One region of the Microbacterium sp. EG9 genome, then DNA from elsewhere that is predicted to be linked to it. Evidence: predicted binding sites of a transcription regulator. Region 1 holds the regulator's gene; each other region holds the start of a gene.

What was found. Region 1 encodes LexA, which represses DNA repair genes until DNA is damaged. Its sites were predicted from a motif close to TCGAACANNTGTTCGA; they were not measured.
Region 2: the regulator LexA is predicted to act here: its motif matches at 2,497-2,512, upstream of AC6CQV_RS12060 (HNH endonuclease signature motif containing protein).
Region 3: the regulator LexA is predicted to act here: its motif matches at 2,791-2,806, upstream of AC6CQV_RS10445 (HNH endonuclease signature motif containing protein).

Annotation. Positions count from the first base shown of each region.
Region 1 is NZ_CM186217.1:900,637-904,838, reverse strand. It holds gene hisB (imidazoleglycerol-phosphate dehydratase HisB) at 1-65, opposite strand, end outside; gene AC6CQV_RS04180 (histidinol-phosphate transaminase) at 120-1,226, opposite strand; gene AC6CQV_RS04175 (LysM peptidoglycan-binding domain-containing protein) at 1,284-1,691, opposite strand; gene lexA (transcriptional repressor LexA) at 1,968-2,633, shown strand; gene AC6CQV_RS04165 (hypothetical protein) at 2,636-3,652, shown strand; gene AC6CQV_RS04160 (glycoside hydrolase family 31 protein) at 3,662-4,202, opposite strand, start outside.
Region 2 is NZ_CM186217.1:2,556,756-2,560,957, reverse strand. It holds gene AC6CQV_RS12070 (glycoside hydrolase family 2 TIM barrel-domain containing protein) at 1-252, shown strand, start outside; gene AC6CQV_RS12065 (GNAT family N-acetyltransferase) at 278-889, opposite strand; gene AC6CQV_RS12060 (HNH endonuclease signature motif containing protein) at 976-2,415, opposite strand; gene AC6CQV_RS12055 (MFS transporter) at 2,567-3,889, opposite strand; gene AC6CQV_RS12050 (MarR family winged helix-turn-helix transcriptional regulator) at 3,901-4,202, opposite strand, start outside.
Region 3 is NZ_CM186217.1:2,213,417-2,217,618, forward strand. It holds gene cydC (thiol reductant ABC exporter subunit CydC) at 1-1,614, shown strand, start outside; gene moaA (GTP 3',8-cyclase MoaA) at 1,636-2,730, opposite strand; gene AC6CQV_RS10445 (HNH endonuclease signature motif containing protein) at 2,888-4,202, shown strand, end outside.

The DNA of each region.
Region 1 (4,202 bases):
AGCTCGATCGTGGACTCGCTCGTCGCGCGCCGGAGGGAGGCGGTGCGGGGGGCAGAAGTACTCATGCGCCGAGTCTACCGAGCGCCCGCACGACCGCTTCCGCGTGTTACCGGCGCGCGCTAGCGCGCGGTGGCTCCGCCAGGGCCCAGCGAGGCGAGCGCGTCGAGGAACGCGGTCGACTCCTCCTCGGTGCCGGCCGTCACCCGCAGACTGTGCGGGATGCCGACGTCGCGGATGAGGACGCCCCGGTCGTAGAGGGCCTGCCACGTGGCGGCCGGGTCTTCCACGCCCGCGAAGAGGACGAAGTTGGTCCAGCTCTCGAACGGGCGGTAGCCGAGCGCGTCGAGGGTCGCCGAGATGCGGTCGCGCTGACCGACGATGTCGTCGACCATCGCGAGCATCGCGGGCGCGTGCCGCAGCGCCGCGGTCGCGGCGGCCTGGGTGAGCGCGCTGAGGTGGTACGGGAGGCGCACCAGGCGCAGGGCGTCGATCACGGCGGGGTCGGCGGCGAGATAGCCGACACGGGCACCCGCGAACGCGAAGGCCTTGCTCATGGTGCGCGACACCACCAGACGCGGACGATCGGGCAGGAGCGTGAGCGCCGAGCGCGAATCGCGCGGCGCGAACTCCTGGTACGCCTCGTCGACGATCACGATGCCGGGCGCCGCGTCGTACACCGCCTCGATGACGTCGAGGCCGAGCGGGGTGCCGGTCGGGTTGTTCGGCGCGCAGAGGAAGACGATGTCCGGCTGGGCGCGCTCGATCTGGGCAGCGGCGTCCTCCGGGGCGAGGGTGTAGTCGACGCCCCGGGTGCCGTGCGCGTAGGTCGCCCCCGTCGCCCGCGTCAGCAGCGGGTACATCGAGTAGGTGGGAGCGAAGCCGAAGGCGGTGCGTCCCGGACCTCCGAAGGCCTGCAGCAGGTGCTGGAGGACCTCGTTCGACCCGTTGGCGGCCCAGATCTGAGCCGCCGACAGGCCGTGACCCAGATACTCCGCGAATCCCTCGCGCAGAGCCGTGAACTCCCGGTCGGGGTACCGGTTCACCTCGCGCAGCGCGCGCGCGACGCTGTCGAGGATGTCGTCGGCGACGTCCTCCGGCACCGGGTGGGTGTTCTCGTTGACGTTCAGCGCCACCGGCAGCGGCGCCTGAGGCGCCCCGTAGGGTGTCAGCCCGCGCAGATCGTCGCGGAGGGGAAGGTCATCGAGTCGGACGCTCACCCTGAACATCGTAGACGGCGCACTGCACGACACGGCGCCCCGAGAGGGCTCCCGGCGCCGGGAGCATCAGCGCCCGGCGCTGTACTCCGCCGGGATCGCGACGCTCTGGCCGATGTCGAGGCTTCCCGACGGCAGCGCGTTCAGCCGCATGATCGCGTCGACCACGTCGCGCGGATCGGCATCGGGCGCGACGGCGTGCGCGATCGACCAGAGCGTGTCACCGGGCTGCACCGTGACGTGGGCGAAGGAGACCCCGGAGCCGTTCTCGTTCGAGGCGAGCGCGCCGCCACCGGACAGGATCGCGATGCTGAGGGCGATCACCGCGGGCACGGAGGCGAGCAGCGCGAGGACCCGCCGACCCCGTGCCGTGAGACGCAGTCGCGTCGGGGTGTTCGTCGTGCGGACAGTCGTCATCGGGGTCGCCGCGACGAGACGGCCCCGGGGCGAGGCTCCGAGGATGTCGATCGTGGTCATGGGTTCCTCCTCAGGACGGGTGTCTCCGGGTGTCGAGAGATTCGCATCCGATCCTCGGCCGGGAGGGCCGGATGCGAATCTCTCTTCCGAATGTATCTTCGATGGTGTTCGGGTGTCAAGCACACGGTTCTCGCAGATGAATCGAAGGCGACACGCGGGCGCGTGCCGGTCGAGGCTGCGAAAACCGGATACGGTTTCGACAAGACGACCCCATCACCTACCTCCGACATTCGAAGGCGACGCCTTCGGGGGGACGCGATCGAAGGAGCGCGCGACATGGCCGAGAAGCCTCAGACACGCAGGCGGAAGAGCCTCAGCGACAAGCAGCTGAAGATCCTCGAGGTGATCCAGACCTCCATCGCCCGCCACGGCTACCCGCCGAGCATGCGCGAGATCGGCGATGCCGTCGGACTGAAGTCGCTGTCGAGCGTGACCCATCAGCTCAACCAGCTGGAGCTCAGCGGCTACCTGCGCCGCGACGCGGGCAAGACCCGCGCGATGGAGGTGCTCATCGACCTGCCCGGCGCGGCGGCGGAGAACCCCGCCGACCTCGCGCCCGCCCTCGGCGATGCCGCCCTCGTGCCGCTCGTGGGCCGCATCGCCGCCGGCGTGCCGATCACCGCCGATCAGCAGGTCGAGGAGATCTTCCCGCTGCCGCGACAGCTCGTGGGCAAGGGCGACCTGTTCATGCTCAAGGTCAGCGGCGAGTCGATGATCGACGCCGCCATCTGCGACGGCGACTGGGTCGTGGTGCGCTCGCAGCCGACGGCGGACAACGGCGAGATCGTGGCGGCGATGCTCGACGGCGAGGCCACCGTCAAGACCTTCCGCCAGCGCGACGGCCACACCTGGCTGCTCCCCCGCAACTCCGCGTTCGAACCGATCCTCGGCGACGACGCCGTGGTGCTCGGCCGCGTCGTCGCGGTTCTGCGCGCCGTCTGAGGATGGCCACCGCGCGCGGGGTGGCGTCGACGGCGGTGATCGTCGTCGCGGCGGTCCTGCTGCCCCTGTCGATCGTCAGCGGATGGGCGCGCACGCAGCTCGTCGACGAGGACGCGTTCGCGGCCACCCTCGCGCCGCTGTCGCAGGCCGTCGAGGTTCAGGACGCCGTGATCGCGGCATCGACCACGGCGATCGATGAGCGGCTCGACACGGCGGCGCTGACCGGCACGGTCATCGACGGCCTGATCGACCTCGGCATGGGCGACCGCGCGGCGCAGGCGCTGCGGCGCCTGGAAGGCCCGGCGGCGACGGCGCTGCAGCAGCTCGTGCACGTCGCCGTGGCCGACGCCGTGCGCTCGGACGCGTTCAGCACCGTCTGGGAGCAGGTCGTCCGCCGCTCCCATCGGGCACTGACCGTCGCGGCGACCTCCGACGGCGGCGGCGTCGTCGTGCAGACGGCCGACGGCCTCGGCATCCAGATCGGCGCGATCGTCGCGGCCGTCGAAGAGCGCCTCGTCGCGCAGGGCGCTCCGCTGGCTCCGTTCATCCCCGAAGTCGACCACGTCGTGATCATCGGTTCGGGTGACACCCTTTCGGCGATCCGGACGGGCTACGCCGTCGGCGTCGCTCTCGGCGGGTGGATGCCGGTGGTCACGGCCGTGCTGTTCATCGGCGGGGTCGTGCTCGCGCGACGCCGCGCCGCCGCTCTCGCCCGGGCGGGCATCGCCGCGGGGATCGGGTCGGCGATCCTGCTGATCGTCGCGGGGGTCGGCCGCCCGTGGGTGGCGTCCTCCGCGACGCAGGCGGACTTCTCCTCCGCCGCGGCGCTCGCGATCTACGACCGGCTCCTCGCCGGCGCCGTGGGCACGGCCGTGGTGGTGCTCATCGTGGCCCTCGTCCTCGTCGGAGCGGGCTGGCTCGCCGGCGCCTCGCAGCGCGCCGTGGCGCTGCGCCGCCGCGTGGCCCACCGGTGGGCTCACCGGACAGACGAGGCAGCCGCCGACGAGCCCACCGCGTGAGAGACGGCCTCAGTCCTCGTCGCGGTGCGGCTCCCGCTCCGGTGCGAGGACCGGCGCCAAGGCGACCCACGCCTCGGCGCGGACGAACACCGGGACGGCGTCCCGCGCCGACACGTCGACGGTGACCACGCGTCCGCCGGTCAGCGCCGCGCCGGTGCGCGCCTCGACCCACGATCCGGACGGCAGGTACACCGGCCACTCCCGCGCCCCGGGCTCGAGCACGGGGGCGACGAGCAGGTCGCTGCCCAGCATCCACTGCAGCGGATGCCGCCACACGGCCGCATCGGTCGGGTGGTCGAAGTACAGGGGGCGCATCATCGGCACCGACGAGGAGACGGCGCGCGCCGCCGCCTCGGCGAGGTACGGCACGAGGCGCTCGCGCCGCCGGACGAGCGCGCGCACCTCGGGGATCACCGCCTCGTCGCCCGTCCGCTCGGCGATGTTCCACGGCGTGCGGTCGTTGGAGGGCAGCCGGTGGTGGTTGAACTCGGAGTGGTACTGCATGATCGGCACGAACACGCTCGCCGCCATCGCCCGCACGTACAGTTCC
Region 2 (4,202 bases), 1.6 Mb from region 1:
GGTACGGACGGCGCCGTGGTGTGCGACCGCGACGCGGAGGTGACGGTCCAGGTGACCGGCGCGGGCGAGTTGGCGGCGCTCGGGTCGAGCCGTGCGCGGACGACGGAGTCGTTCGCCGGTCCGTCGCGTCGCACGCACGACGGACGGGCGCTCGCCGTGGTGCGCGCCACGGGTGAGGGAGAGATCACGGTCACCGTGTCGGCGGAGGGATACGCCCCCGTCGTGCGGCGACTGGTCGCGCAGTCGCGGTAGGGAGTGTTGCGGGAACCTGCCTCTGCTAGCGCGAGCTCTCGGTGGAGCGGAGGACATTGAGGCGCTCCTGAAGGCCGTACTTCACGGTCGGCCATTCCCCGTCGATGATCGAGTACACGACCGTGTCGCGGATGGTCCCGTTCTCGAAGACCGTGTGGTTACGCAACACGCCGTCTTGCTTCGCGCCCAGCTTCTCGATGGCCGTGCGGGATTGCCGGTTGTGCCAGTGCGCGCGGAACTCGACTGCCCCGCAGCCCAGATCGTCGAACGCGCGACTCAGCAGCAACAGCTTGGCGGCGGGGTTGATCCCTGTTCCTTGCGCATTCCTGCCCAGCCACGTGCCTCCGATCTCCAGGCGTCGATTCGTCGGCTCGATGTTCAGGTACGACGTCATGCCGACGGCACGGTCGGAGGCGGCATCGATCACAGCCCACGGAACCATCGAGCCCTCGGCGTGCGCGGCGAGACGGTTCTCGATGGTCCCCGACATCTCGTCCGGCGAGGGAATGTGGGTGTACCAGGCTTCCCACATATTGCCCACTCGAACGGCGTCGACCAGGTCGGCGCGATGCGCCGCGCTGAGCGGTTCCACACGCACGAACTCATTGCTGAGAACTGGAGCGGCGAGGAAGTCCATTTCCCCATCGTATGGTTCCCGCTCACCTCGACATCGAGCCCCACCATCCTCGAGCAACACGCCCGAGGCGCCCGCGACGCGCGGCGTCAGAAGGGTGGTGGCTCGGCCGGCGTGGCGGGTTCGGGGACGAATCTCACCAGGCTGCGTGGGTGGTCTTCGTAGTGTCGTCCGGTGGGTGAGGTCCATTGGAGGGTTCCGTGGCCGAGGTGTCTGACCTGCCAGGCGGTGTGGTGCTTCACGGTGTGGTGGCGGCGGCACAGGTGGGCGAGGTTGTCGGGTGCGGTGTGGCCGCCGTGGCTGGCGGGGGTGGTGTGGTCGCGGTCGCAGCGGTGGGTGGGGCGGGTGCAGCCGGGGGTGCGGCAGCGTTCATCCCGGGCGGCGAGGTAGCGGCGCAGCTCCGCGGACGGCCGGTACCGGTCGACGGCGACGGGGATGCCGGTGGTCGGGTCGGTGAACACCCGATCCCAGCCAGGCGCGAGTCCCGCCAACCGGCGGGCGATCGCGGGGTCGATGGGCCCGTACCCGGTGAGGAGGGCCGGGCCGCTGTTCGGGTCGCCGGCGAGCGTGAGGGCGGGGATCGTCACCTGAATCTGCGCCGTCACCGCCTCGATACCGGCCCCGGTGGCGCGGGTGGAGGCAGTGGCGGTCAGGAGCAGGTCGGTGAGGATGTCCGCGCGCACCTGCGCCAGAGTGCGGGAGTCCTTCACGGCGGTCGGGGTCGTGGCCGTGGGCGTGGTCGTGCAGGTCGCGTCGGTGGGGCGGGCGGGGCCGGTGATGAGCGTGTCGGCGCCGGTGAGGGCAGCCGCGTCGGTGGCATCCGCCTCACCGTCGATGCCCTCGTCGGTCTGGTCGAGGATCGCCCGACCCCGGGCCGTCAGGGTGTCGTGGATCGCGTGTGCGAGCGGGGCGGGAAGATCCGCGATGAGTCTGGCCATCCCATCCTCCAACGGGAACAACCGCACGGACCGCTCCTCATACGCGCGCTGCGCAGCCTGGGTGAACGCAGTCGGGTCGATGGTCGCCGCGATCGCCTTCGCCGCCGCCGCCATCCGCGCAGGCGACTCCGACCGGGCCGCCTCCAGAGCGAGGGTCTCGTAGCGTGCCCGGTTTTCCTCGGTCGTCAACAGCGTGCCGGTGCGGCTGATCGCCCACGCGTGAGCGGCATCGATCTCCCCGCCCGCCCACACCTCAAACGTCCGCGGGAACAGGGTGGTCAGCAGGTATGCCTCCGACATCCGGCGTTGCACACCCCGATCCGACGCCCGCAGCGCCATCGCGAGCTCCAACGCGACTTCCCGCAACGGCAGATCCGCATCCGACGACTTCACCGACCGCCCCTGTTGCTGCGCCTCCTGCCTCAGCACCGCGGCACGTTCCGCGACCACATCCACTGCCGCGGCCAGCAACCTCGCCTCGGCGGCCTGCGCCTGAGCCGCCCGACGCCGCGCATCCACGACACCGGTCACCACGGCATCCAGCCCGGGCCAGGTCGTATCACCCTCACGGATAGTCGACAGCGCGTGCATCATCACCCCTGACCCGGCCACAACCGGAGGACAGGACCCGCAACGGAAGGTGGGCACGCACGGGGTTTCTTCACCCTACTATAGAACAAACATTCGAAACACGCAAGAGCGACATCGGTGCCGGACCCCGTGGGATCGCGGCATCCGCCGCTTACCGCCGCGTCGGGTCGGGCAGCGAGATCGGCGTCGTCCCGGCGACCTCGTCGCTGAACTCCTCGGGCGCCACGACGGTCAGCGGTCGCGTCTCGTCGAGGGAGAGGGCGAAACGGCGCGACTCGTGGCGGTGCAGCCGCCCCGACCAGAGGAGCCAGCCGAACCCGATCGCGAAGGCGACCAGCGCCGCCGCGGCGCCGAGGAGGATGGCGGCGCGGGCGCCGTACTCCGCGGCGACCCAGCCGACGATCGGGGCGCCGATGGGCGTCCCGCCCATGAGGATCGCCATGTAGAGCGCCAGCACGCGGCCGCGCAGGGCCGGATCGGTCGTCGTCTGGACGTAGCCGTTGGCGGTGGTGAGCGTCGTGACGACGGCGAACCCGGTGAACATCAGCGTGAGGGCGTACAGCCAGTAGTCGGGCATGAAGGCCGACACGGTGCCCGCGACCGCGAACATCCCCGTGCCGACGATCACGAGGCGCATGCGCGCGCGATCGCGGCGCGCGGCCAGCAGGGCCCCCGCGAGCGAGCCGATCGCGAGGATCGAGCTGAGCAGGCCGTAGCCGTCGGCGTCACGACCGAACTCGAGCGCCATCGTCGAGGCGAAGATCGGGAAGTTCATGCCGAAGGCGCCGAGCAGGAACACCATGATGAACGTGACGACCAGGTCGGGGCGCCCGCCGACGTAGCGGAACCCGTCGGCCAGGCGCGACGCCCCCGGCGCCGTGATCCGCGGCACCAGCTCCTCGGAGCGGATGAGGCGCAGGGCCACGATCATCGCGAGGAAGGTGACGGCGTTCACGAGGAACACCCAGCCGGTGCCGACCGCGACGATCACGATGCCGGCGACGGCCGGCCCGATCATGCGGGCGCCGTTGAAGGATGCCGCATTCAGCGCGACCGCGTTCGATGCGTTCTCGCGGTCGACCAGATCGGAGACGAACGCCTGCCGCGCCGGGTTGTCGAACGCGGCGACCAGTCCGAGCGCGAAGGCGAACACGTACATGAGCGGGAGCGTCATGACGCCGCTGAGGATCAGGATGCCGATGGTCGCGCCCAGCACCAGGAGCGATCCCTGCGTCACCATCAGCAGGCGGCGCCGCTCGAAGCGGTCCGCGACCCAGCCGGTGACGCTCACGAGCAGCAGCGGCGGGGCGAACTGCAGCGCCATCGTGACGCCCATGGCGCCCGCGTCGTTGTGCGTCAGCTGGGTGAGAACGACCCAGCTGAGCGCCGTGGCCTGCATCCATGCGCCGATGTTGGAGACGAGGGCGCCGATGAACCAGACGCGGTAGTTGAAGACGGAGAAGGAGCGGAACATCGCGGAGGAGCTCATCGCGCGGCCACCTCGCGCATCAGCTCGGCCGCGGCGCTCAGGAGGTCGCGCTGCTCGTCGGTGAGCTCGGACAGGGCCTGCTCGAGCCACGAGTCGCGGCGGCGCACCGTCTCGTCCACGACCGCGCGGCCGGTGTCGGTCAGCGCGATGTTCACCTTGCGGCGATCGTCCGCGTCGGCGGTGCGGGTGAGGTAGCCCGACTCCTCCAGCCCGTTCACGGTGCGGTTCATCGACGGCGCCGAGACCCGTTCCCGGTCGGCGAGCTCGCCGAGGGTGTGCTGGCCGTGCACCGACAGGG
Region 3 (4,202 bases), 1.3 Mb from region 1:
TGGCCGGGCGCGGCCGCCGGCTTCCTGTCCGAGGCTTCCGCGGTCGCACTCCTCGCCTGCAGCGCGTGGCTGATCGTCCGCGCCAGCGAGCAGCCCCCCGTGATGTACCTGTCGGCCGCCGTCGTCGGCGTGCGGGCGTTCGCCCTCAGCCGCGCGGCCTTCCGCTACACCGAACGGCTCGCGAGCCACGATGCGGCCCTGCGCCAGCTCGCGGTCACGCGCACCGATCTCGTGCGACGGCTGATCCCGCTGGCCCCGGACGGCCTCACCCGCACCCGCCGCGGGTCGGTGCTGGGCGCTCTCGTCGACGACGTCGACGAGCTGCAGAACCTGCCGCTGCGGGTGGTGCTGCCACTCGTGTCGTCGGCGGCCGTCGCCCTCGGCGCCGTCGTGCTCGTCGCGGTCGTCTGGTGGCCGGCTGCGCTCACCCTCCTGGCCTGCCTGGTCGTCGCGGCGCTCGTCGCGGTCGGCTGGGGATGGCTCGCCGGCTCGCGGGCCGAGCGGTCGATCGCCCCGCTGCGGGCCCGGCTCGCCGACGCCGTCCTCGACCATCTCGCGAGCCTCGACGTGCTGACCGCGTACGGCGCGGCCGGGCGCAGCGCGGCACGGATCGCCGCCGCCGACGCGGAGCTGCGCCGCGCGGTCACCCGCCGCGCCGGCGCGCAGGCGGGCTCGACGGCTCTCGTGTCGGTGCTGGCCGGTGCCGCGTCGCTGCTCGCCGTGCTCGCGACGGTGGGCGCCGTCGGAGACGGCACGATCACCGGTCCCGCCTTCGCGGTCGTCGTGCTCGTGCCGATGGCCGTGTTCGAGGTCTTCACCGCCGTTCCCGCCGCGGCATCCGCCTGGCGTCAGGTGCGCGCGGCGGCCGCACGCATCGCCGAGGCGGTGCCCGACACGGTGCCGGCCGGCATCCCGATCGCCACCGTCCCGGCGGTCGGCACGGGCCCCGATCTGGGCGACGGCATCGTGCTCCACGGCGTGTCGGCGCGCTGGCCGTCGGCGCAGGAGGACGCGCTGCACGACCTCGACCTGTCGATCGCCCCGGGCGAGCGCGTGCTCGTGGTGGGCTCCAGCGGCGCGGGCAAGACGACCGTGGCGCACGTGCTGGTCCGCTTCCTCGACACCGTGCGCGGGCGCTACACGATCGGCGGCGTCGACGTCGCCGATCTCGATCCCGACGACGTACGGGAGACGGTCGGACTGTGCGAACAGCAGCCGATGCTCTTCGACGAGGACATCCGGCAGAATCTTCTCTTCGCCCACGACACCGCGACGGATGCCGAGCTGGAGGCCGTGCTGGAGCGGGTCGGTCTGGGCGACTGGCTGCACGAGCGCGGCGGACTGGACGCGCGCGTCGGGGAGCGCGGCGCGCTCGTGTCGGGAGGGCAGGCCCAGCGCATCGCCCTGGCGCGGGCGCTGCTGCACGGCTTCCCCGTGCTGGTGCTCGACGAGCCCACCGCCGGTGTCGACGTCGACGCCTCGGATGCGCTGCTCACCGACCTGCTGTCGGCCGTCGGTCCCGATCGAGCCGTCGTCCTGATCTCGCACGTCGAGGTGCCGGCCGGACTCGTCGACCGCACGGTGCGCCTCGCCGGAGGTCGCATCGAGGCCTGACCCGGGCGCGCCGGATGCGGCTCAGCCGCCGATCGCGTTCATCCCGCGATGCGGCTGCAGGAACGACGGATCGTCGATCGCGTGGCCGGGGAGCTTGCCCGCGACGCAGTCGTGCAGCACGGCGTCGATCGCGGCGTCGTCGGAGCCGGCCGCGCGCAGCACGGGCAGCAGGTCGTACTCGTCGTTCGAGAACAGGCAGTTGCGCAGCTGCCCGTCGGCGGTCAGCCGCAGCCGGTCGCACGCGCCGCAGAAGGGGGCCGTCACCGAGGCGATGACGCCGACCGTCGCGGGACCGCCGTCGAGGAGGAAGCGCTCCGCGGGCGCTCCGCCCCGCCCGGGGATCGGATCGAGGGTCCACCGGGCGGCGAGAGCGGCGAGGATCTCGTCGCGGGTGACCATCTGCGAGCGGTCCCACGTGTGCCCGGCATCCAAGGGCATCTGCTCGATGAAGCGCATCTCGGCGCCGTGGTCGAGCGCGAAGGCGACCAGGTCGGCGAGCTCGTCCTCGTTCACGCCGCGCATGGCGACGGCGTTGAGCTTGAGCGGTCGCAGACCCGACGCCGCGGCGGCGGCGATCCCCGCGCGCACCTCGTCCAGCCGGTCCCGCCGGGTGAGCTCGCGGAACCGCTCGCGGTCGAGCGTGTCGATCGAGATGTTGAGCCGCTGCAGTCCCGCCGCGACGAGGTCGGGCAGCACCTCCCCCAGCCGGATGCCGTTGGTCGTCAGGGCGATCTCGACGGGGCCGCTCGGACCCTCGATCGCCGCAAGGCGCCGCACGACGTCGACGATGTCGGCGCGCAGGAGCGGCTCGCCACCGGTGAGGCGGAACGTCGTGATCCCGGATGCCGCGGCCACCGCGGCCACGCGGACGATCTCGTCGGTGGAGAGGATGCTGGTGCGCGCGAGCCACTCGTTGCCCTGCTCGGGCATGCAGTAGGTGCAGCGGAGCGAGCAGCGGTCGGTGAGTGAGATGCGCAGGTCACGGTGCACCCGGCCGAAGCGGTCGACGAGCGGGGCGCCGGGCGCTGCCGGCGACGTCGACCGGGGCGCGGAAACGGCGCCGTCCTGTCGCGCGGCGTGCGTCGTTGCGCGCAGCGTGAGCGGGACGGCGACCATGCTCCGAGGCTACCCGCCCGATGGACGGCGCGGGCCGAGGGGAATGTTCTCTTGCGCTCTTCGAAGCTTTGTTCTATTATGGAGGGAAGAAACCCCGCGCGTGCCCACCTTCTGTTGCGGGTCCTGTCCTCCGGTCGTGGCCGGGTCAGGGGTGATGATGCACGCGCTGACGAGTACCCGTGAGGGTGATACGACCTGGCCCGGGTTGGATGCCGTGGTGACCGGTGTCGTGGATGCGCGGCGTCGTGCGGCTGCCGCGCAGGCCGCGGAGGCGAGGTTCCTGGCCGATGCCGTGGGACTGGTCGCGGAACGTGCCGCGGTACTCAGGCAGGAGGCGCAGCAGCGGGGTGGGTCGGTGCGGTCGTCGGATGCGGATCTGCCGTTGCGGGAAGTCGCTCTCGAGCTCGCGATGGCATTGCGGGTGTCGGATCGGGGTGTGCAACGGCGGATGTCGGAGGCCTACCTGCTGACGACCCTGTTCCCGCGGACGCTTGAGGTGTGGGCGTGCGGGGAGATCGATGCCGCTCATGCGTGGGCGATCAGCCGCACCGGCACGATGTTGACGACCGAGGAGGACCGGTCACGGTACGAAACCCTCGCTCTGCAGGCGGCCCGGTCGGAGTCGCCTGCGCGGATGAGCGCGGCGGCGAAGGCGATCGCGGCGACTATTGACCCTGCCGCGTTCACTGAGGCTGCGCAGCGAGCGTATGACGAACGCTCCGTCCGCTTGTTCCCCCTCGACGACGGGATGGCCCGGTTGATCGCGGATCTTCCCGCGCCGCTCGCCCACGCGATCCACGACACCCTGACCGCCCGGGGTCGGGCGATCCTCGATCAGACCGACGAGGACAGCGACGGTGCCGCGGATGCCGCCGACGCGGATGCCTTCGGCGGTGTCGACACCGATGTGAACACGTGCGTCGCGCGGGGCACGAGCGACACCCGGTGTGACGAGACGCTCATCACCGGCCCCACCCCCGCCACCGGCCCCGCTCGCGCCACCGACGTGACCTGCACGACCACGCCCACGGTCACGACCGCCGTGAAGGACTCCCGCACGCTCGCGCAGGTGCGCGCGGACATCCTCACCGACCTGCTCCTGACCGCTACTCCCTCCACCCGCGCCACTGGCGCCGGAGTGGAAGCGGTGACGGCGCAGATCCAGGTGACGGTCCCTGCCCTCACCCTCGCCGGTGACCCCGACGGAGGCCCGCCCCTGCTCGCCGGGTACGGGCCCATCGACCCCGCGATCGCCCGACGGTTGGCCGCCCTGGCCCCCGGGTGGGATCGGGTGTTCATCGACTCGGCCACCGGCGTCCCCGTCGCCGTCGACCGGTACCGGCCGTCCGCCGAGATCCGCCGTTACCTCGCTGCGAGGGATGAACGCTGCCGCACCCCCGGCTGCACCCGCCCCGCCCACCGGTGCGACCACGACCACACCACCGCAGCCGCAGACGGCGGCCCCACAGCAC